DNA from 2 places in the Leifsonia sp. McL0608 genome. Region 2 is predicted to be linked to the other one. Evidence: predicted binding sites of a transcription regulator. Region 2 holds the regulator's gene; the other holds the start of a gene.
The links. Region 2 encodes HrcA, which represses chaperone genes, less so after heat shock. Its sites were predicted from a motif close to TTNGCACTCGNNNNNNNCGAGTGCNAA; they were not measured.
Positions count from the first base shown of each region.

Region 1 (7,598 bases), 1.4 Mb from region 2:
GGCGGACATGCACGCACTGGGCGTGGACCTCGCGAGCATCGTCGGGCCGGGCGACCTGATCGTGCTGGCGGGACCGCTCGGCGCGGGCAAGACTACGTTGACGCGTGGGCTGGGTGAGGGCCTCGAGGTGCGGGGCCCCGTCACGAGCCCGACCTTCGTGCTCGCTCGAACGCATCCGAGTCTGGTCGGTGGTTCCCCGCTCGTCCATGTGGATGCGTATCGCCTGTCGAGCGCGCTGGAACTCGACGATCTCGACATCGATTTCGATCGCTCGGTCGTTGTGGTCGAGTGGGGGAGCGGGATGCTCGATGGAGTCGCGGAGTCCTGGCTCGAGGTCGACATCGCTCGTCCGACCGGCGCATCCGCGGCCGATATCGGCCATGGGGCAGCCCTCGACGGGTCCGACGTCGAAACCGGGTCGGAGCTGGACCGCGACGAACCCCGCGTCGTGACGGTGCGAGGGTTCGGCCCGCGGTGGGGTGCCGCCGGATCCGCCTAGGCTGGACTCATGCTCCTTGCGATCGACACCTCTGCGGGCACGTCCGTCGCTGTCGTCGACCGTGACGGAGGCATCCTCGCCGAGCGCAGTGAACTCGACACCGTGCGCCACGCGGAAGTGGTCGGCGACCAGATCGCCGCGGTCCTCGCCGAGGCGGCCATTCCTGTCGACGCACTCTCGGCGGTCGCGGTCGGGATGGGTCCGGGTCCGTTCACCGGGCTGCGTGTCGGTATCGCCGCAGCTCGCGCGTTCGCCTTCGGTGCCGGAAAGCCCGTCGTTCCCGTGGTCAGCCACGATGCGATAGCGTTCGAACGCTACCGGGAGGGCCACACCGGTGGACTCCTGGTCGTGACGGATGCGCGGCGCCGCGAACTCTACTGGTCCGCCTTCGTCGGTGTGGACGAGGTGGGACTACCCATCCGTGAGGACGGCCCGGGACTCTGCAAGCCCGACGAGGTTCCGCATCCTGCTCTGGCGCGCTTCGACGCCGCCTCGGTGTCGGCGGGTGCACTGGGGATGTTCGCCGAGCTCCTCTATTTTCACCGGCGTCCCTTCGCGGCCGACGAGCCCCTGTACCTGCGGTCGCCCGACGTGACGCTCTCCAACGGACCCAAGCGGGTGAGCGCCTGATGGAGGCGTGGCAGTTCCGACGGGCAGCCGCGGCCGATGTTCCGGCGATCATGGTGCTCGAACGCGCCACGTTCGTGAACGACGCCTGGTCGGAGCGCTCGATGCGCCACGAGGTCACCAGCGAGCACTGCTTCTACCTCGTGGCGTTTCGGCCCGAGAGTCCGGATGAGATCGAAGGCTATGCCGGACTGCTCGCGCCGACCGGGTCGACCGACGGCGACATCCAGACCATCGCTGTCGCACCCGGTGCCCGCCGCCAGGGACTCGGCCGTGCGCTGATGCTGACCCTGCTGGGCGAGGCGCAGCGGCGCGGTGTCACAGCCGTCTTTCTTGAGGTGCGGGCCGACAACCCCGGCGCGCAGGCCCTCTATCGGATGCTCGGCTTCGAGGAGATCGGTGTGCGGCCCCACTATTACCAGCCCGACGACGTGGATGCGATCGTGATGCGCGTCGAGGTCGTGGCCCCGCGAACCGCGTGGGCCGAGAACCCGGCGCTCACCGAAGGAGGCGAGCAGTGAACCGCGCGGAGCCGCTCGTGCTGGGCATCGAGACGTCGTGCGATGAGACGGGCATCGGAATCGTTCGCGGTACGCGCCTGCTCTCGAACACGATCGCGTCGTCCATGGACGAGCACGCGCGCTACGGGGGAGTCGTTCCCGAGGTGGCGGCCCGTGCCCACCTCGAGGCCCTGATCCCCGCGCTTCGGGCCGCCGTGGCCGACGCCGGCATCCGCCTCGACGAGCTGGATGCGATCGCGGTGACGAGCGGACCGGGACTCGCCGGGGCACTGATGGTCGGTGTCGGCGCGGCCAAAGCGCTCGCCGTGTCGCTCGGCAAGCCGATCTTTGCCGTCAACCACCTGGTTGGACACGTCGGCGCCGATCTGCTCGACGCGACGGGAGGCCCGGGACATGCCGTCGAACTTCCCACGATCGCTCTGCTGGTCTCCGGCGGCCACACCTCGCTGCTGCTCGTCCGCGACCTGGTCTCCGACGTCGAACTCCTGGGGGAGACGATCGACGACGCCGCCGGTGAGGCGTTCGACAAAGTGGCCAGGGTGCTCGGCCTTCCCTATCCGGGGGGCCCGCAGATCGACCGGGTTGCCGCGTTCGGTGACCCGAAGGCCATCCGCTTCCCCCGCGGCCTGAGCCAGCCGAAAGACATGGAGAAGCACCGCTACGATTTCTCGTTCTCCGGGCTGAAGACAGCCGTGGCGCGGTGGGTCGAGCAACGTCAGGACGCCGGTGAAGAGGTGCCGGTTGCGGATGTCGCGGCCAGCTTCCGCGAGGCCGTCGTCGACGTACTGATCACGAAAGCCATCGCCGCCTGTGCCGACTTCGGTGTGCCTCGCCTTCTGCTCGGAGGCGGGGTCGTCGCGAATGCCCGGGTGCGCGAGGTCGCAGCCGAGCGGGCGTCGCGAGCGGGTGTTGCACTGCGCATCCCGGCGTTGTCGCTGTGCACCGACAACGGGGCGATGATCGCGGCGCTCGGAGCCCAGCTCATCATGGCCGGCCACGAGCCGTCCACCCTGTCGTTCGGCGCGGATTCCACGCTTCCGGTGACGGAGATCCAGGTCGCTGGCTGACCCATCCGTTGACACCCTCCTCCGAGGGCTGTCACGATGGCTGCATACAGGGTTTGTTCAGCTATCGAGGAGCCAGGTCCATGAGTGACGCACCACCGCCACCGCCCGCAGTGCCCAGCAGCCAGCCCGTCACACCCGTCGGGTACGGCCAGCCCATCCCTCCCGTGGGCTACGGGCAGCCCGTCCAGCCGGGGACCAATGTTCTCGCCATCATCTCGCTCGTGATCTCGATCCTCGGATTCAACGTCATCGCGATCATCCTCGGCGCCATCGGTCTCAGCCAGATCAAGAGAACCGGAGAGAAGGGCCGTGGTCTCGCTCTTGCCGGTATCTGGATCGGTGCGATCTCGATCGTGCTCGGCATCATCATCGCCATCGTCTTCATTGTCGTCCTCGCCAACGTGGGCATCACCACCCAGACATCCTGAGCGCCGGCGGACCGCCGAGGCGTTCCGCCCCAATCGAAAGGAGATCGGCTCATGTCCGATCCGAACACCCCGAACGAACCGGCAGAACCGAACGTTCCGCCTCCCGCCGTTCCACCGGCCGCGCCTGAGGGCAACCCTCCTGTGCCCCCGGTGCCCCCTGTCCCCCCTGCGGCACCGGCGGCACCTGTTCCCCCGGCGTATCAGCCCGCTCCTCCGGTGCAGCCGGGAGCGGTTCCACCGCCCGCGCCGCCCGCGTACGGCCAGCCCGCTCCCGGCTATGGCCAGCCCGGCTACGGTCAGCCTGGTTACGGTCAGCCGGCGTACGGCCAGCCTGCTCAGCCGTACGCGCAGCCGTACGGAGCCCCGGCGCCGGCCGCGAAATCGCCGGTCCTGAGCATCATCTCGATGGTCGCCGGCATCCTCGGAATCGTCAGCTTCGGCTGGGGCTTCGTCTTCTCGATCGCGGCGATCGTGCTCGGCTTCCTCGGCCGGAACAAGGAACCGGCCGCGAGGGGTTTCTGGCTGACCGGCCTGATCACCGGGTTCGTCGGGATCGCGATCACGATCATCGGCGGCATCATCCTCGCCGTCGGCGTGTTCAGCGTGATGAACAGTCCGAATCTGAACTACTGACCCGCAGCGCCTGAAGGGCCGGAACGCTTCGCGCGGTCCGGCCCTTCGCCGTTCCGCTCCCCGCGCCTCACAGTTCAGCCGAGCCGGTCGACGAGCAGCGCCGTGTGGCGGCCGGCGATACGCGTGAGTACGAGGGTGGCGCTCTCCCGACCGCTCAGCGACAGGCGCTTCCGCAGGGCCGAGGGGTCCACATCCACCCCGCGCTTCTTGATCTCGAGCGTCCCGATGCCGCGTTCGCGCAGAGCCCGTTTGAGGTCGCGTTCGGCGAAGGGGAGGGTTTCGAGAACGCGGAAGGCCGACGCGAACGGCGTCGGAACGAGGGTGCTCGAGGTGAGGTAGGCGATGCCGTCGCTGAGCATGCGAGCACCGAGCGATCGCGCGAGGTCGCCGATCAGGCGGGCACGGATGACGGCGCCGTCCGGTTCGTAGAGGTAGTCGCCGAGTTCGCCGGCTTCGACGTCCTCGCTGTCCTCCGGCGCCGTGAGCTCGTGTGAGCCCGTCGCGTCGACCACGAGCGCGGAACGGCGGATGCGTGGGCGGGCCAGAGCGCCGAACCAGAGCCCCATCTCGACCAGGTGGCCGTCGACCGAGATCCACTGCGCCTCGGCGGTGGTGGGGATGAGGTCGCGGTCGAGCCCGGGGCCGAGCTTCACTCCGACCGACCGTCCGGTCGCGAGCTCGAACGCGAAGTTCAGCGACGGCGAATAGTCGTCAGGGTCGGTGAGACGGGTCGTCTGCCCGTGGCCGGCCGTACGCCTGGCCGGGTCGAGATAGACACCGTCGAACCCGCGCAGCTCGACGTCTTCGGCGTTCTCGTTCACGACCGACGCGTTCGCGAACGGCGCGAGGTTGTAGCTCGCGATCGCCGCGGTGATCTCGTCGGCGTCGACTGCCGTCACCTCGAGGTCGATGGCAGCCATCGCCATCGCGTCCCCGCCGATGCCGCAGCCCAGGTCGACCACGCGCGACAGGCCTGCCGCGGCGTATCGCCCGGCATGGAGGGCGGCGACGGAGAGTCGGGTAGCCTGCTCGAGTCCCGCCTCGGTGAAGAGCATCCGGCCGGCGAACGGGCCGAACTTGCCTGCGGCCTTCGACCTGAGGCGCGCCTGGGTGAGCACGGCGGCGACGAGGGCAGGTGGATGACCGGCCTTGCGGAGATCGCTGACCATGCGCACGACGTCGCTGTTGGAATGGTAAGGAGGCAGGGAATCGAGCAGCCGCAGCCCCTCGGGCGACAGCAGTTCGACGAGTTCGGACCTGTCCATGAACCCAGCGTACGCACGTCCTCGTCTTGGCACTCACGTTGCGGGACTGCTAACCCAGCATCTAGACTCGGTTTAGCACTCTCGGTGTGAGTGTGCTAACTCCAGTCTTAGTTCAAGAAAGAGGTCAACCGTGTCGGTCTCCATCAAGCCGCTCGAGGATCGCATCGTTATCAAGCAGGTCGAGGCTGAGCAGATGACTGCTTCGGGTCTCGTCATTCCCGACACCGCCAAGGAGAAGCCGCAGGAGGGCGAGGTCGTCGCAGTGGGCCCCGGCCGCATCGACGACAACGGCAACCGCATCCCGCTCGACGTCGCCGTCGGCGACAAGGTGATCTACTCGAAGTACGGCGGCACCGAGGTCAAGTTCGCCGGTGAGGACTACCTCGTCCTCTCCGCACGCGACGTTCTCGCAGTGGTCGTCCGCTGACGATCCCACGTCGAGGGGGCCCGGATGCGCGAGCATCCGGGCCCTCTCCGTTTCGGCGTAATATCGCTGGAGTGTCCAGCCCTGAACTCGAGTCGACCTCCAGCGCCGAGGCAGGCCAGGACGACTCGCGGAAGCCGCTGACGAGTCACCGTCGCTCCGGCCTCGTCTATGCGATCTCGGCGTACGTGCTGTGGGGCTTCCTCCCCATCTACTTCCTCGCGCTGGCACCGGCGAACGCGTTCGAGATCGTCGCCTGGCGGGTGATCTTCTCACTCGGGTTCTGCGCCATCCTGCTGACGGCGACCCGCGCCTGGCGGCTGTTCGGAGCACTTCTGCGCAATCGCCGCGTCGTCCTCACCATGGGGCTTGCCGGCGCACTGATCTATGTCAACTGGCAGACCTACGTGCTCGCCACCATCAACGGTCACGTCGTCGAAGCGGCGCTCGGGTACTTCATCAACCCGATCGTGACCGTGTTCCTCGGTGTCGTCGTGCAGCGCGAGCGACTGCGTCCCGCTCAGTGGGTCGCGGTCGGCGTCAGCATCGTCGCAGTGATCGTGCTCGCCATCGGCTATGGTTCGCTTCCGTGGATCGCACTCATCCTGGCCTTCTCATTCGGCCTCTACGGACTGATCAAGAAGCGGGTCGGCGGCCAGGTCGATGCGGTCGGCGGTCTCACTCTCGAGACGATGTGGCTGACGCCGGTGGCCATCATCCAGTTGATTGTCGTCGCAGCCATGGCGGGCCTGACCTTCGGCACGGTCAGCGCATGGCACACGGTCCTGCTGGTCGGCCTGGGCGTCATCACCGCGATCCCGCTGCTGTTCTTCGCGGCCGCGTCCCGCCGACTCCCCCTCGTCTACATGGGGTTCATCCAGTACTTCGCGCCGTTCATCCAGTTCCTCGTCGGTGTGGTGATCCTGCACGAGGCGATGCCGCCGGAGCGCTGGATCGGCTTCGGAATCGTCTGGCTCGCACTTCTCATCCTCACCGTGGATGCGGTGGTGGCCGGTCGTCAGTCGCGCACGGTTGCGGAGTTGACGTAGTCGGAATTTCCCCAGCCTCGAGCCGTTAACATGGATTACCAGCGACGACAATAAGGGGTGAAATGGATCAGACGGATCCTTTCGGTTTCATCGGACTGACCTACGACGACGTGATGCTCCTTCCGGGGCACACCGACGTCATTCCGAGCGAGGCGGATACGTCGTCTCGTCTCACCAAACGCATCACCGTGTCCGCGCCCCTGCTGTCGTCGGCGATGGATACTGTCACCGAGTCCCGCATGGCCGTCGCCATGGCACGCCAGGGTGGCATCGGCATCCTGCACCGCAACCTCTCGATCGAAGACCAGGCGGCGCACGTCGACAAGGTCAAGCGGTCCGAATCGGGCATGATCACCAACCCTGTGACCACGACACCCGACGCGACCGTTGCCGAGGTGGATGCGCTCTGCGGCCAGTTCCGCGTCAGTGGGCTTCCCGTCGTCGAGGGTGACGGGACCCTCGTCGGCATCATCACGAACCGCGACATGCGTTTCGTCTCTCCGTTCGAGAAGAGCACGACGCTGGTGCGCGACGTGATGACCCGCCAGCCGCTGATCACAGCGCCCGAGGGCATCGACCCCGACTCCGCCGTGGCGATCTTCGCGCAGCACAAGATCGAGAAGCTTCCCCTCGTCGACCCGGCCGGTCGGCTCCGCGGCCTCATCACCGTCAAGGACTTCGACAAGAGCGAGAAATACCCGAACGCCACCAAGGACGACGAAGGCCGCCTGCGGGTCGGCGCCGCGATCGGCTTCTTCGGCGACGCGTGGGAGCGGGCGATGACACTCATCGACGCCGGCGTCGACGTAATCGTCGTCGACACCGCGAACGGCGACAGCGCAGGTGTGCTCGACATCGTCCGACGCCTGAAGAGCGAGCGCGCCGCGTCGCACGTCGACATCATCGGCGGCAACGTAGCCACCCGCAGCGGTGCTCAGGCGCTCATCGACGCGGGCGCGGATGCGATCAAGGTCGGGGTCGGTCCCGGCTCGATCTGCACGACCCGCGTCGTCGCAGGAGTCGGCGTTCCCCAGGTCACCGCCGTCTACGAAGCGTCCCTCGCCGCCCGCATCGCCGGTGTTCCG
Region 1 covers NZ_CP154826.1:3,050,991-3,058,588, reverse strand. Annotated here, with positions in the region: gene tsaE (tRNA (adenosine(37)-N6)-threonylcarbamoyltransferase complex ATPase subunit type 1 TsaE) at 1-499, shown strand, start outside; gene tsaB (tRNA (adenosine(37)-N6)-threonylcarbamoyltransferase complex dimerization subunit type 1 TsaB) at 509-1,129, shown strand; gene rimI (ribosomal protein S18-alanine N-acetyltransferase) at 1,129-1,647, shown strand; gene tsaD (tRNA (adenosine(37)-N6)-threonylcarbamoyltransferase complex transferase subunit TsaD) at 1,644-2,714, shown strand; gene AAYO93_RS14570 (DUF4190 domain-containing protein) at 2,795-3,142, shown strand; gene AAYO93_RS14565 (DUF4190 domain-containing protein) at 3,194-3,775, shown strand; gene AAYO93_RS14560 (class I SAM-dependent methyltransferase) at 3,850-5,040, opposite strand; gene groES (co-chaperone GroES) at 5,171-5,467, shown strand; gene rarD (EamA family transporter RarD) at 5,605-6,513, shown strand; gene guaB (IMP dehydrogenase) at 6,576-7,598, shown strand, end outside.
Region 1: the regulator HrcA is predicted to act here: its motif matches at 5,067-5,093, upstream of groES (co-chaperone GroES).

Region 2 (7,598 bases):
CTCGAGCCGCGAGACCGAACCCACCTCGATCGTGAGCTCGGATGGCGTCGCCGCGATCACCGACCCCGTCGCCATCAGCCCGCGCCCGTTCCCGATCGTCACCGTTTCGCCCGGTCGCGTGCGGTTCACCGTCGCCGCGTGTTTCGCCTCGGCGCCGACGATCGACAACCGCTCGCCGACCGACGTCGACACGAGGTCCTCGCGCAGGTAGAGGGAGCTCACGCCGCGCTCAGACGTTGAGGAAACGGTCGCGGAGCTTCGCGAACAACCCCTGCTGGAACCGGGCCAGGCCCGGCGCCTCCTGCTTGTGCGTGGATGCGAACTGTTTGATCAACTCCCGCTCCTTGTGGTCGAGCTTCGTCGGGGTGACGACCTGGATGCCGACCCGCAGGTCGCCGCGTCCGCTGCCACGGAGGTGCGTGATCCCGCGATCCTTCACCGTGATGATGTCTGCGCTCTGGACGCCGGCCTTCAGTTCGATCTCGATGTCGCCATCGAGAGCCCGGACCTTCGCGTGCGTGCCGAGGATCGCATCCGTCATCGCCACTTCGAGGGTGCAGAGGAGGTCGTCACCGTCGCGGCTGAAGACATCGTGGTGCTTCACTTTGATCTCGAGGTACAGGTCGCCGTTCGGTCCGCCGGCGGGGCCGGCCTCGCCGCTGCCCGGCATCTGCAGGCGCAGGCCGGTGTCGACACCGGCGGGGATGTCGACGGGCACCGTGCGGCGCGCGCGCACGCGACCCTGGCCCTGGCAGGTCACGCACGGCGTCACGATGACGGTGCCGAACCCGCGGCACGTTCCGCAGGGGCTCGACGTCATCACGTTGCCGAGGAGCGAGCGGACGGAGCGCTGGATGCTCCCGGTGCCGTGGCAGATGTCGCAGGTGACCGGGGCGGTACCCGGCTGGCAGCAGGAGCCGTTGCAGGTCTCGCAGACGATCGCCGTGTCGACCTCGAGGTCGCGGTGCGTGCCGAAGATGACCTCGTCGAGGTCGACCTCGACGCGCAGCAGCGCATCCTGGCCGCGCTCACGCCGCGACTTGGGGCCGCGACCGCCTCCTCCGCCACCGCCGAAGAACGTCTCGAAGATGTCGCCGAAGTTGCCGAAGTTGCCGGCGCCGCCGGGGAAGCCGGCCTGCGGCCCGAGGTCGTACTGCTCCCGCTGCTGGGGGTCGCTCAGCACGTCGTACGCGTGGGTGACCAGCTTGAACCGCTCCGATGCCTCGGGGCTCGGGTTCACATCGGGGTGCAGTTCGCGCGCGAGGCGGCGGTATGCCTTCTTGATCTCATCGGGGGTGGCGTTGCGGTCGACGCCGAGTACTTCGTAGTGGTCAGCCACGTAGGCAGTTCCTTAACTGTCGATTGCTAGTTCTCGCCGAGCAGTCGGGAGAGGTATCGGGCGACGGCACGGACGGCCGCCATATTGTTCGAATAGTCCATGCGGGTCGGGCCGAGCACGCCCAGCCGGGCGATGCCGGAGGTCGCAGAGGTGTAGCCGCTGGTCAGCACACTCGTCTCGGCGAGGCCGAACGGTGCGTTCTCGCGGCCGATCGAGACGGAGACGCCGTGCTGGTCGGTCGCCATCTCACCGAACAGCCGGAGCAGGATGACCTGCTCCTCGATCGCCTCCAGCACCGGATAGATGCTTCCGGTGAAATCGTGTTCGGTGCGCACCAGGTTCGCAGCGCCCGCCATCAGCAGCTTGTCCTGGCGGTTGGCCTCGATCTGCTCCACGAGCGTGCGCGCCACCGGGACGATCACGGCATGTCCCGGCTCCGACTCATCCTCTGCGAGGGCGCGGAGGCGCGTGGCGGCTTCGGCGAGGGAAAGCCCTGCGGTCGCCGCATTCACGGATGCGCGCACCTGCGCGATGCGCTGGTCGTCCAGTTCCTGCGGAACCTCGATCACGCGCTGCTCCACGGCGCCCGAATCGGTGATCAGCACGCTCAGCAGACGCTGCGGTGCAAGAGTCACGAACTCGATGTGCCGGATGCGGGAGCGCGAGACCGACGGATACTGCACCAACGCGACCTGGTGCGTGAGCTGCGAGAGGAGGCGGACCGTGCGTGCGAGCACGTCGTCGAGGTCGACGGACTGCCCGAGGAAGACCTCGATCGCCTGGCGCTGCGCGTGGGTGAGGGGCTTGAGATCGGCGAGCTGGTCGACGAAGACGCGGTAGCCCTTGTCGGTCGGAACACGGCCGGACGACGTGTGAGGCGCCGCGATCAGCTCCTCGTCTTCGAGGGCCGCCATGTCGTTGCGGATGGTCGCCGCAGACACTCCGAACGCGTGGCGCTCGACGATGCTCTTCGAACCGACGGGCTCGCGTGAGGCGACATAGTCCTGCACGATCACGCGGAGAACCTCGAGGCTCCGATCCGACACCATCTTCTCGTCGCCTCCCTGACACCGACCTGTTAGCACTCGTTTAGCCTGAGTGCTAATCATATCGCGTCGACACGCCAACGAATCATTGCACGCGGCAGTTTCACGGCAGTAACTTATGCATGAGTTCGCACGATCGCCCGGATCGATCACATCGAAAGGTGCACGCGCCTACCGAGCAGGTCCGTTAGTTCCACTGGAATGAAAGGCACCGATCATGACCGACCCCAACCAGCCGCCCGTCGACCCGACAGGCTCGGGAATCCCACCGCAGCAGCCGGTTCCACCGCAGCAGCCGGTACCGCCGCAGCAGCCGTACTCGAACGTCCCGCCCCAGCAGGCCGGGGTCCCGCCCCAGCAGCCGTACGCCGCGCCGGCGCCCGTGCCAGGTGCACCGCTCACGGCCGCCGAGGACAAGCAGTGGGCCTCCTTCGCCCACCTCGGCGGAATCCTCTGGTTCCTTCCTTCGCTGATCATCTTCCTGGTCTTCAAGGACCGGGGCGCGCTGACCCGTCAGGAATCCAAGGAGGCGCTCAACTGGCAGATCACGTGGATCCTCGCCTGGCTCGTGTCGGTGATCCTCGGGTCGATCCTGCTGGCGACGCCTGCCTGGCCGATCTCCTTCGTGTTCTCGCTCCTCATCCCGTGGGTGCTCTACATCGTGAACCTCGTGTTCTCGATCCTGGGCTTCGTGCGGGTCAACGGCGGCGGTACCTACCGTTATCCGTTCAACTTCCGTTTCATCAAGTAGCCGCCGCCTTCCGCGGCTGCGACGACGGTGTGTCCTAGGGTGGGGGCTGTCAATCGAGCGCCCACCCGGGCACCCAAGGAGTAATGATGTCTGACGCAACGCCCCCTCCGGCCCAGCCTTACCAGCCGACGCCGCAGATGAACCCGGCCGACGAGCGGCTGTGGGCGACCCTGGTCCACATCGGCGGTATCTTCTTCAACTTCATCCCCGCCCTGATCGGCTACCTCGTCCTCAAGGATCGCGGACCGTTCGTGCGGGAGCACACGGCCACCGCACTCAATTTCCAGATAACGCTCGCGATCGCGTACGTGGTCGGCTGGGTTCTGCTGGTCGTGGGGATCGGCCTGCTCATCCTGCTCGCGGTCTGGGTGGTGAACATCGTGTTCAGCATCATCGCCGCGGTGAAGGCCAATGCCGGCCAGCCCTACGTCTACCCGATCGCGATCCGCTTCGTCAGCTAGCTCGACGTGAGCAGCCGGCGCACGACAGCGTCGGCCAGAAGCCGCCCTCGCAGGGTCAGCTCGACTGATCCGCGCAGGGCGGCTTTCGCGTCGATGAGTTCGTCCGCGATGAGGCCGGCGACCTGCAGGCGACCAGCGGGGTCGAGTTCGCTTGTCGCCAATCCGTCGCGGATGCGCGTGAGCAGCAGCACCCGCTCGACACGCCTGGTTTCTGCGTCGAGGGTCTCGCGACCGGCTGCGGGAGACTCATCCGCCGCCATCCGCCCCGCATACGCGGACGGATGCTTCACGTTCCACCAGCGCACTCCGCCGACGTGGCTGTGGGCGCCGGGGCCGACGCCCCACCAGTCGTGCCCCTGCCAGTAAGCGAGGTTGTGCCGCGACCGGTGGGCATCATCCGTCGCCCAGTTGCTTACCTCGTACCAGCCGTAGCCGGCCGCCGCGAGCCGCGCATCCGCCGCTTCGTACATGTCGGCCTCGAGGTCGTCATCTGGCTCGGCCACGACACCCGACCGGATCTGCCGCGCGAGCTTCGTGCCGGGTTCGACGATCAGCGCGTAGGCGGAGAGATGGTCAGGACGGCAGGCGATCGCGGAGTCGAGTGAGCGCTTCCAGTCGTCGAGGGACTCCCCCGGCGTTCCGTAGATGAGGTCGAGGCTGACCTGCAGCCCGGCGTCGCGCGCCCACTCCACCACCAGAGGGACGCGCTCCGGGTCGTGGGTGCGCTCCAGGGTTGCCAGAACGTGGGGAACCGCGGACTGCATCCCGAACGACACGCGAGTGAAGCCGCCGTCCGCGAGACGGCGCAGATAGTCGGCGTCGACCGAATCCGGGTTCGCCTCGGTCGTGATCTCCGCATCCGGTTCGAGGCCCCAGGCATCGCGCACCGCGTGCAGCATGGACGTGAGGTCGGTCGACGGGAGCATCGTCGGGGTGCCGCCGCCGAAGAACACGGTCGAGACCGAGCGCGAGGGGATGCCGCTTCCATCGAGCGCGCGACGGGCGAACGCGACCTCGTGGACGGCGTGGCCCGCGTAATCGCTCTGGGAGACCCCGCGCAGCTCCGTCGCGGTATAGGTGTTGAAGTCGCAGTAGCCGCAGCGCACGCGGCAGAAGGGGACGTGCAGGTAGACGCCGAAGTTGCGGGACTCCCCGTCCACCGAGGCAGAAGCGGGCAGCACGCCGTCGGCCGGCGCCGGGTCGCCCAGCGGAAGAGCGCTTGGCATCCGCTACGCCGCCCTGGCCGGCAGGAGCGAACGCATGTACTTGTTCGTGTAGTGCCGCTGCACGAGTCGGAGAATGGGATACGTCGCGCGGTAGAAACCGTTCGCCGGCCGCCCCAGCGCGCGCACGACGAGCCAGACCGAACCGTCGTCCCGCTGCTCGACGATGAACGCCTCCTCGCCGCTCTCCGGATGGCCGTGGAGAGTCCCGTAGGCGAAACCGACCCGGTTCTGCTCGTCGATCACATACACGACGCGCACGGGCGCCGACACGTGGATCGGCCAGAACGGGATCTTCAGGACGGCGGTCATCCCATTGACGATGTACGGCGAGCCGTCCTCGGCGAAGACCGCCTCGGACTGACGGTGCTCCTGCAGCTTGGCAGGGCTCCCGTCCGGGTTGAAGATCACGCCCTCGTACTGCACGCCGGTGCCCTCGCGAGCATCCGTGACCTTGATGCCGCTCCCCCGCTGCACACCCCAGGTCATGAGCGAGGCGGCCGCCGCCTGGAACCGCTCCTCGCCGCTGCCGAGCCGAGCCTCGCGGATCAGCGGGCGGTAGCCCTTCGGCGGGTAATAGAGGAGATCGGGAGCCTGTGTTCCGCCCACCGCGCCGTACGTGACGGGCTGGTCGGTGAACGTGGAGCGGCGCATGCGTCAACTTTACGAGAGTCTCGGGCGAGTGGCGCCCGTCGGTCGGTCAACCGGATGCGATCGCGACCTACTTCTTGTCCTTCTTCTCGACGTCGCCGCTGAGCGCCGCGATGAAGGCCTCCTGCGGGACCTCGACGCGACCCACCATCTTCATGCGCTTCTTGCCCTCTTTCTGCTTCTCGAGGAGCTTGCGCTTGCGGGTGATGTCACCGCCGTAGCACTTGGCCAGCACATCCTTACGCATCGCCCGGATGCTCTCGCGCGCGATGATCCGTGCGCCGATCGCAGCCTGGATGGGCACCTCGAACTGCTGGCGCGGGATCAGCTCACGGAGGCGGCCGGTCATCAGCACGCCGTAGGCGTACGCCTTGTCGCGGTGGACGATGGCGCTGAATGCATCCACCTGCTCGCCCTGAAGCAGGATGTCGACCTTCACGAGGTCGGCCTCCTGCTCGCCGGCCGGCTCGTAGTCGAGGGATGCGTACCCTGCGGTCCTGCTCTTCAGCTGGTCGAAGAAGTCGAACACGATCTCGCCGAGCGGCATCGTGTACCGGATCTCCACGCGGTCCTCACCGAGGTACTCCATGCCCAGGAGCGCGCCGCGGCGGCTCTGGCAGAGCTCCATGATGACGCCGACATAGTCCTTGGGCGCGAGGATCGCCGCCTTCACCATCGGCTCCTCGACCTTGGCGATCTTGCCGCCGGGGAACTCGCTCGGGTTGGTGACGGTGATCGTCTTCTTGTCTTCGGTCGTGACCTCGTAGATCACGCTGGGCGCCGTGGTGATGAGGTCGAGGCCGAACTCGCGCTCGAGTCGCTCGGTCACGATCTCGAGGTGGAGCAGCCCGAGGAACCCGCAGCGGAATCCGAATCCGAGCGCCACCGAGGTCTCCGGTTCGTACACGAGGGCCGCATCCGACAGTTTCAGCTTGTCGAGGGCCTCGCGCAGCTCGGGGTAGTCGCTTCCATCGATCGGGTACAGGCCGGAGAAGACCATCGGCTTGGGCTCGGTGTACCCGGGGAGCGCCTGCGTCGCGGGCTTCGACGCCGTCGTGATGGTGTCACCGACCTTCGACTGGCGCACATCCTTCACACCGGTGATGAGGTACCCGACCTCGCCGACGCCGAGACCCTTGCTGGGCGTCGGTTCCGGTGAGCTGACGCCGATCTCGAGAATCTCGTGGGTGGCCCTGGTCGACATCATCTGGATGCGCTCGCGGGGCGAGAGGTGGCCGTCGACCATTCGCACGTAGGTCACGACGCCGCGGTAGCTGTCGTAGACGGAGTCGAAGATCATCGCGCGCGCAGGCGCCTTGGCGTCGCCGACCGGAGCCGGGATGAGTTCGACGACGCGGTCGAGGAGTTCTTCGACGCCCATCCCTGTCTTGCCCGACACGCGCAGGACGTCCTCCGGCTTGCCGCCGATGAGCGAGGCGAGCTCGGCCGCGTACTTCTCGGGGTCGGCCGCAGGAAGGTCGATCTTGTTGAGCACCGGGATGACGGTCAGGTCGTTCTCGAGCGCCAGGTACAGGTTCGCGAGCGTCTGGGCTTCGATGCCCTGCGCGGCGTCCACCAGCAGGATGGCGCCCTCGCACGCGGCGAGCGAACGGGACACTTCATACGTGAAGTCGACGTGACCGGGGGTGTCGATCATGTTCAGGGCGTAGGTGCCGGAGTCCACCTGCCACGGCATCCGCACCGCCTGGCTCTTGATGGTGATGCCGCGCTCGCGCTCGATGTCCATGCGGTCCAGGTACTGGGCACGCATGTCGCGGTCGCTGACCACGCCGGTGATCTGGAGCATCCGATCGGCCAGCGTCGACTTGCCGTGGTCGATGTGGGCGATGATGCAGAAATTGCGGATGGACGCCGGATCGGTCGCGGCGGGCTCGAGGGCCTTCAGAGCTCGTGGTGACATTGTGCGCCAATTCTCCCATGTCCCGGCGGCATCGCACGACGCGCGCCTGCTGCCGCCGTGTCTGCGGTCGCTCGGCACGTCTGCCCCGCGCTCGCGCGACCGCAGTCGTGACGAACCGACGCAGACACGCCGGCCGCGGATGCGCGTCAGACCGAGAAGCGCTCCGAGCGTTCGACGACGTGGCCGCGCCCGTCCTCCCAGCGGTA
Region 2 covers NZ_CP154826.1:1,698,936-1,706,533, reverse strand. Annotated here, with positions in the region: gene AAYO93_RS08065 (16S rRNA (uracil(1498)-N(3))-methyltransferase) at 1-222, opposite strand, end outside; gene dnaJ (molecular chaperone DnaJ) at 230-1,339, opposite strand; gene hrcA (heat-inducible transcriptional repressor HrcA) at 1,366-2,388, opposite strand; gene AAYO93_RS08050 (DUF4870 domain-containing protein) at 2,603-3,136, shown strand; gene AAYO93_RS08045 (DUF4870 domain-containing protein) at 3,223-3,597, shown strand; gene hemW (radical SAM family heme chaperone HemW) at 3,594-4,823, opposite strand; gene AAYO93_RS08035 (DUF1990 family protein) at 4,827-5,474, opposite strand; gene lepA (translation elongation factor 4) at 5,542-7,392, opposite strand; gene AAYO93_RS08025 (amidohydrolase) at 7,539-7,598, opposite strand, start outside.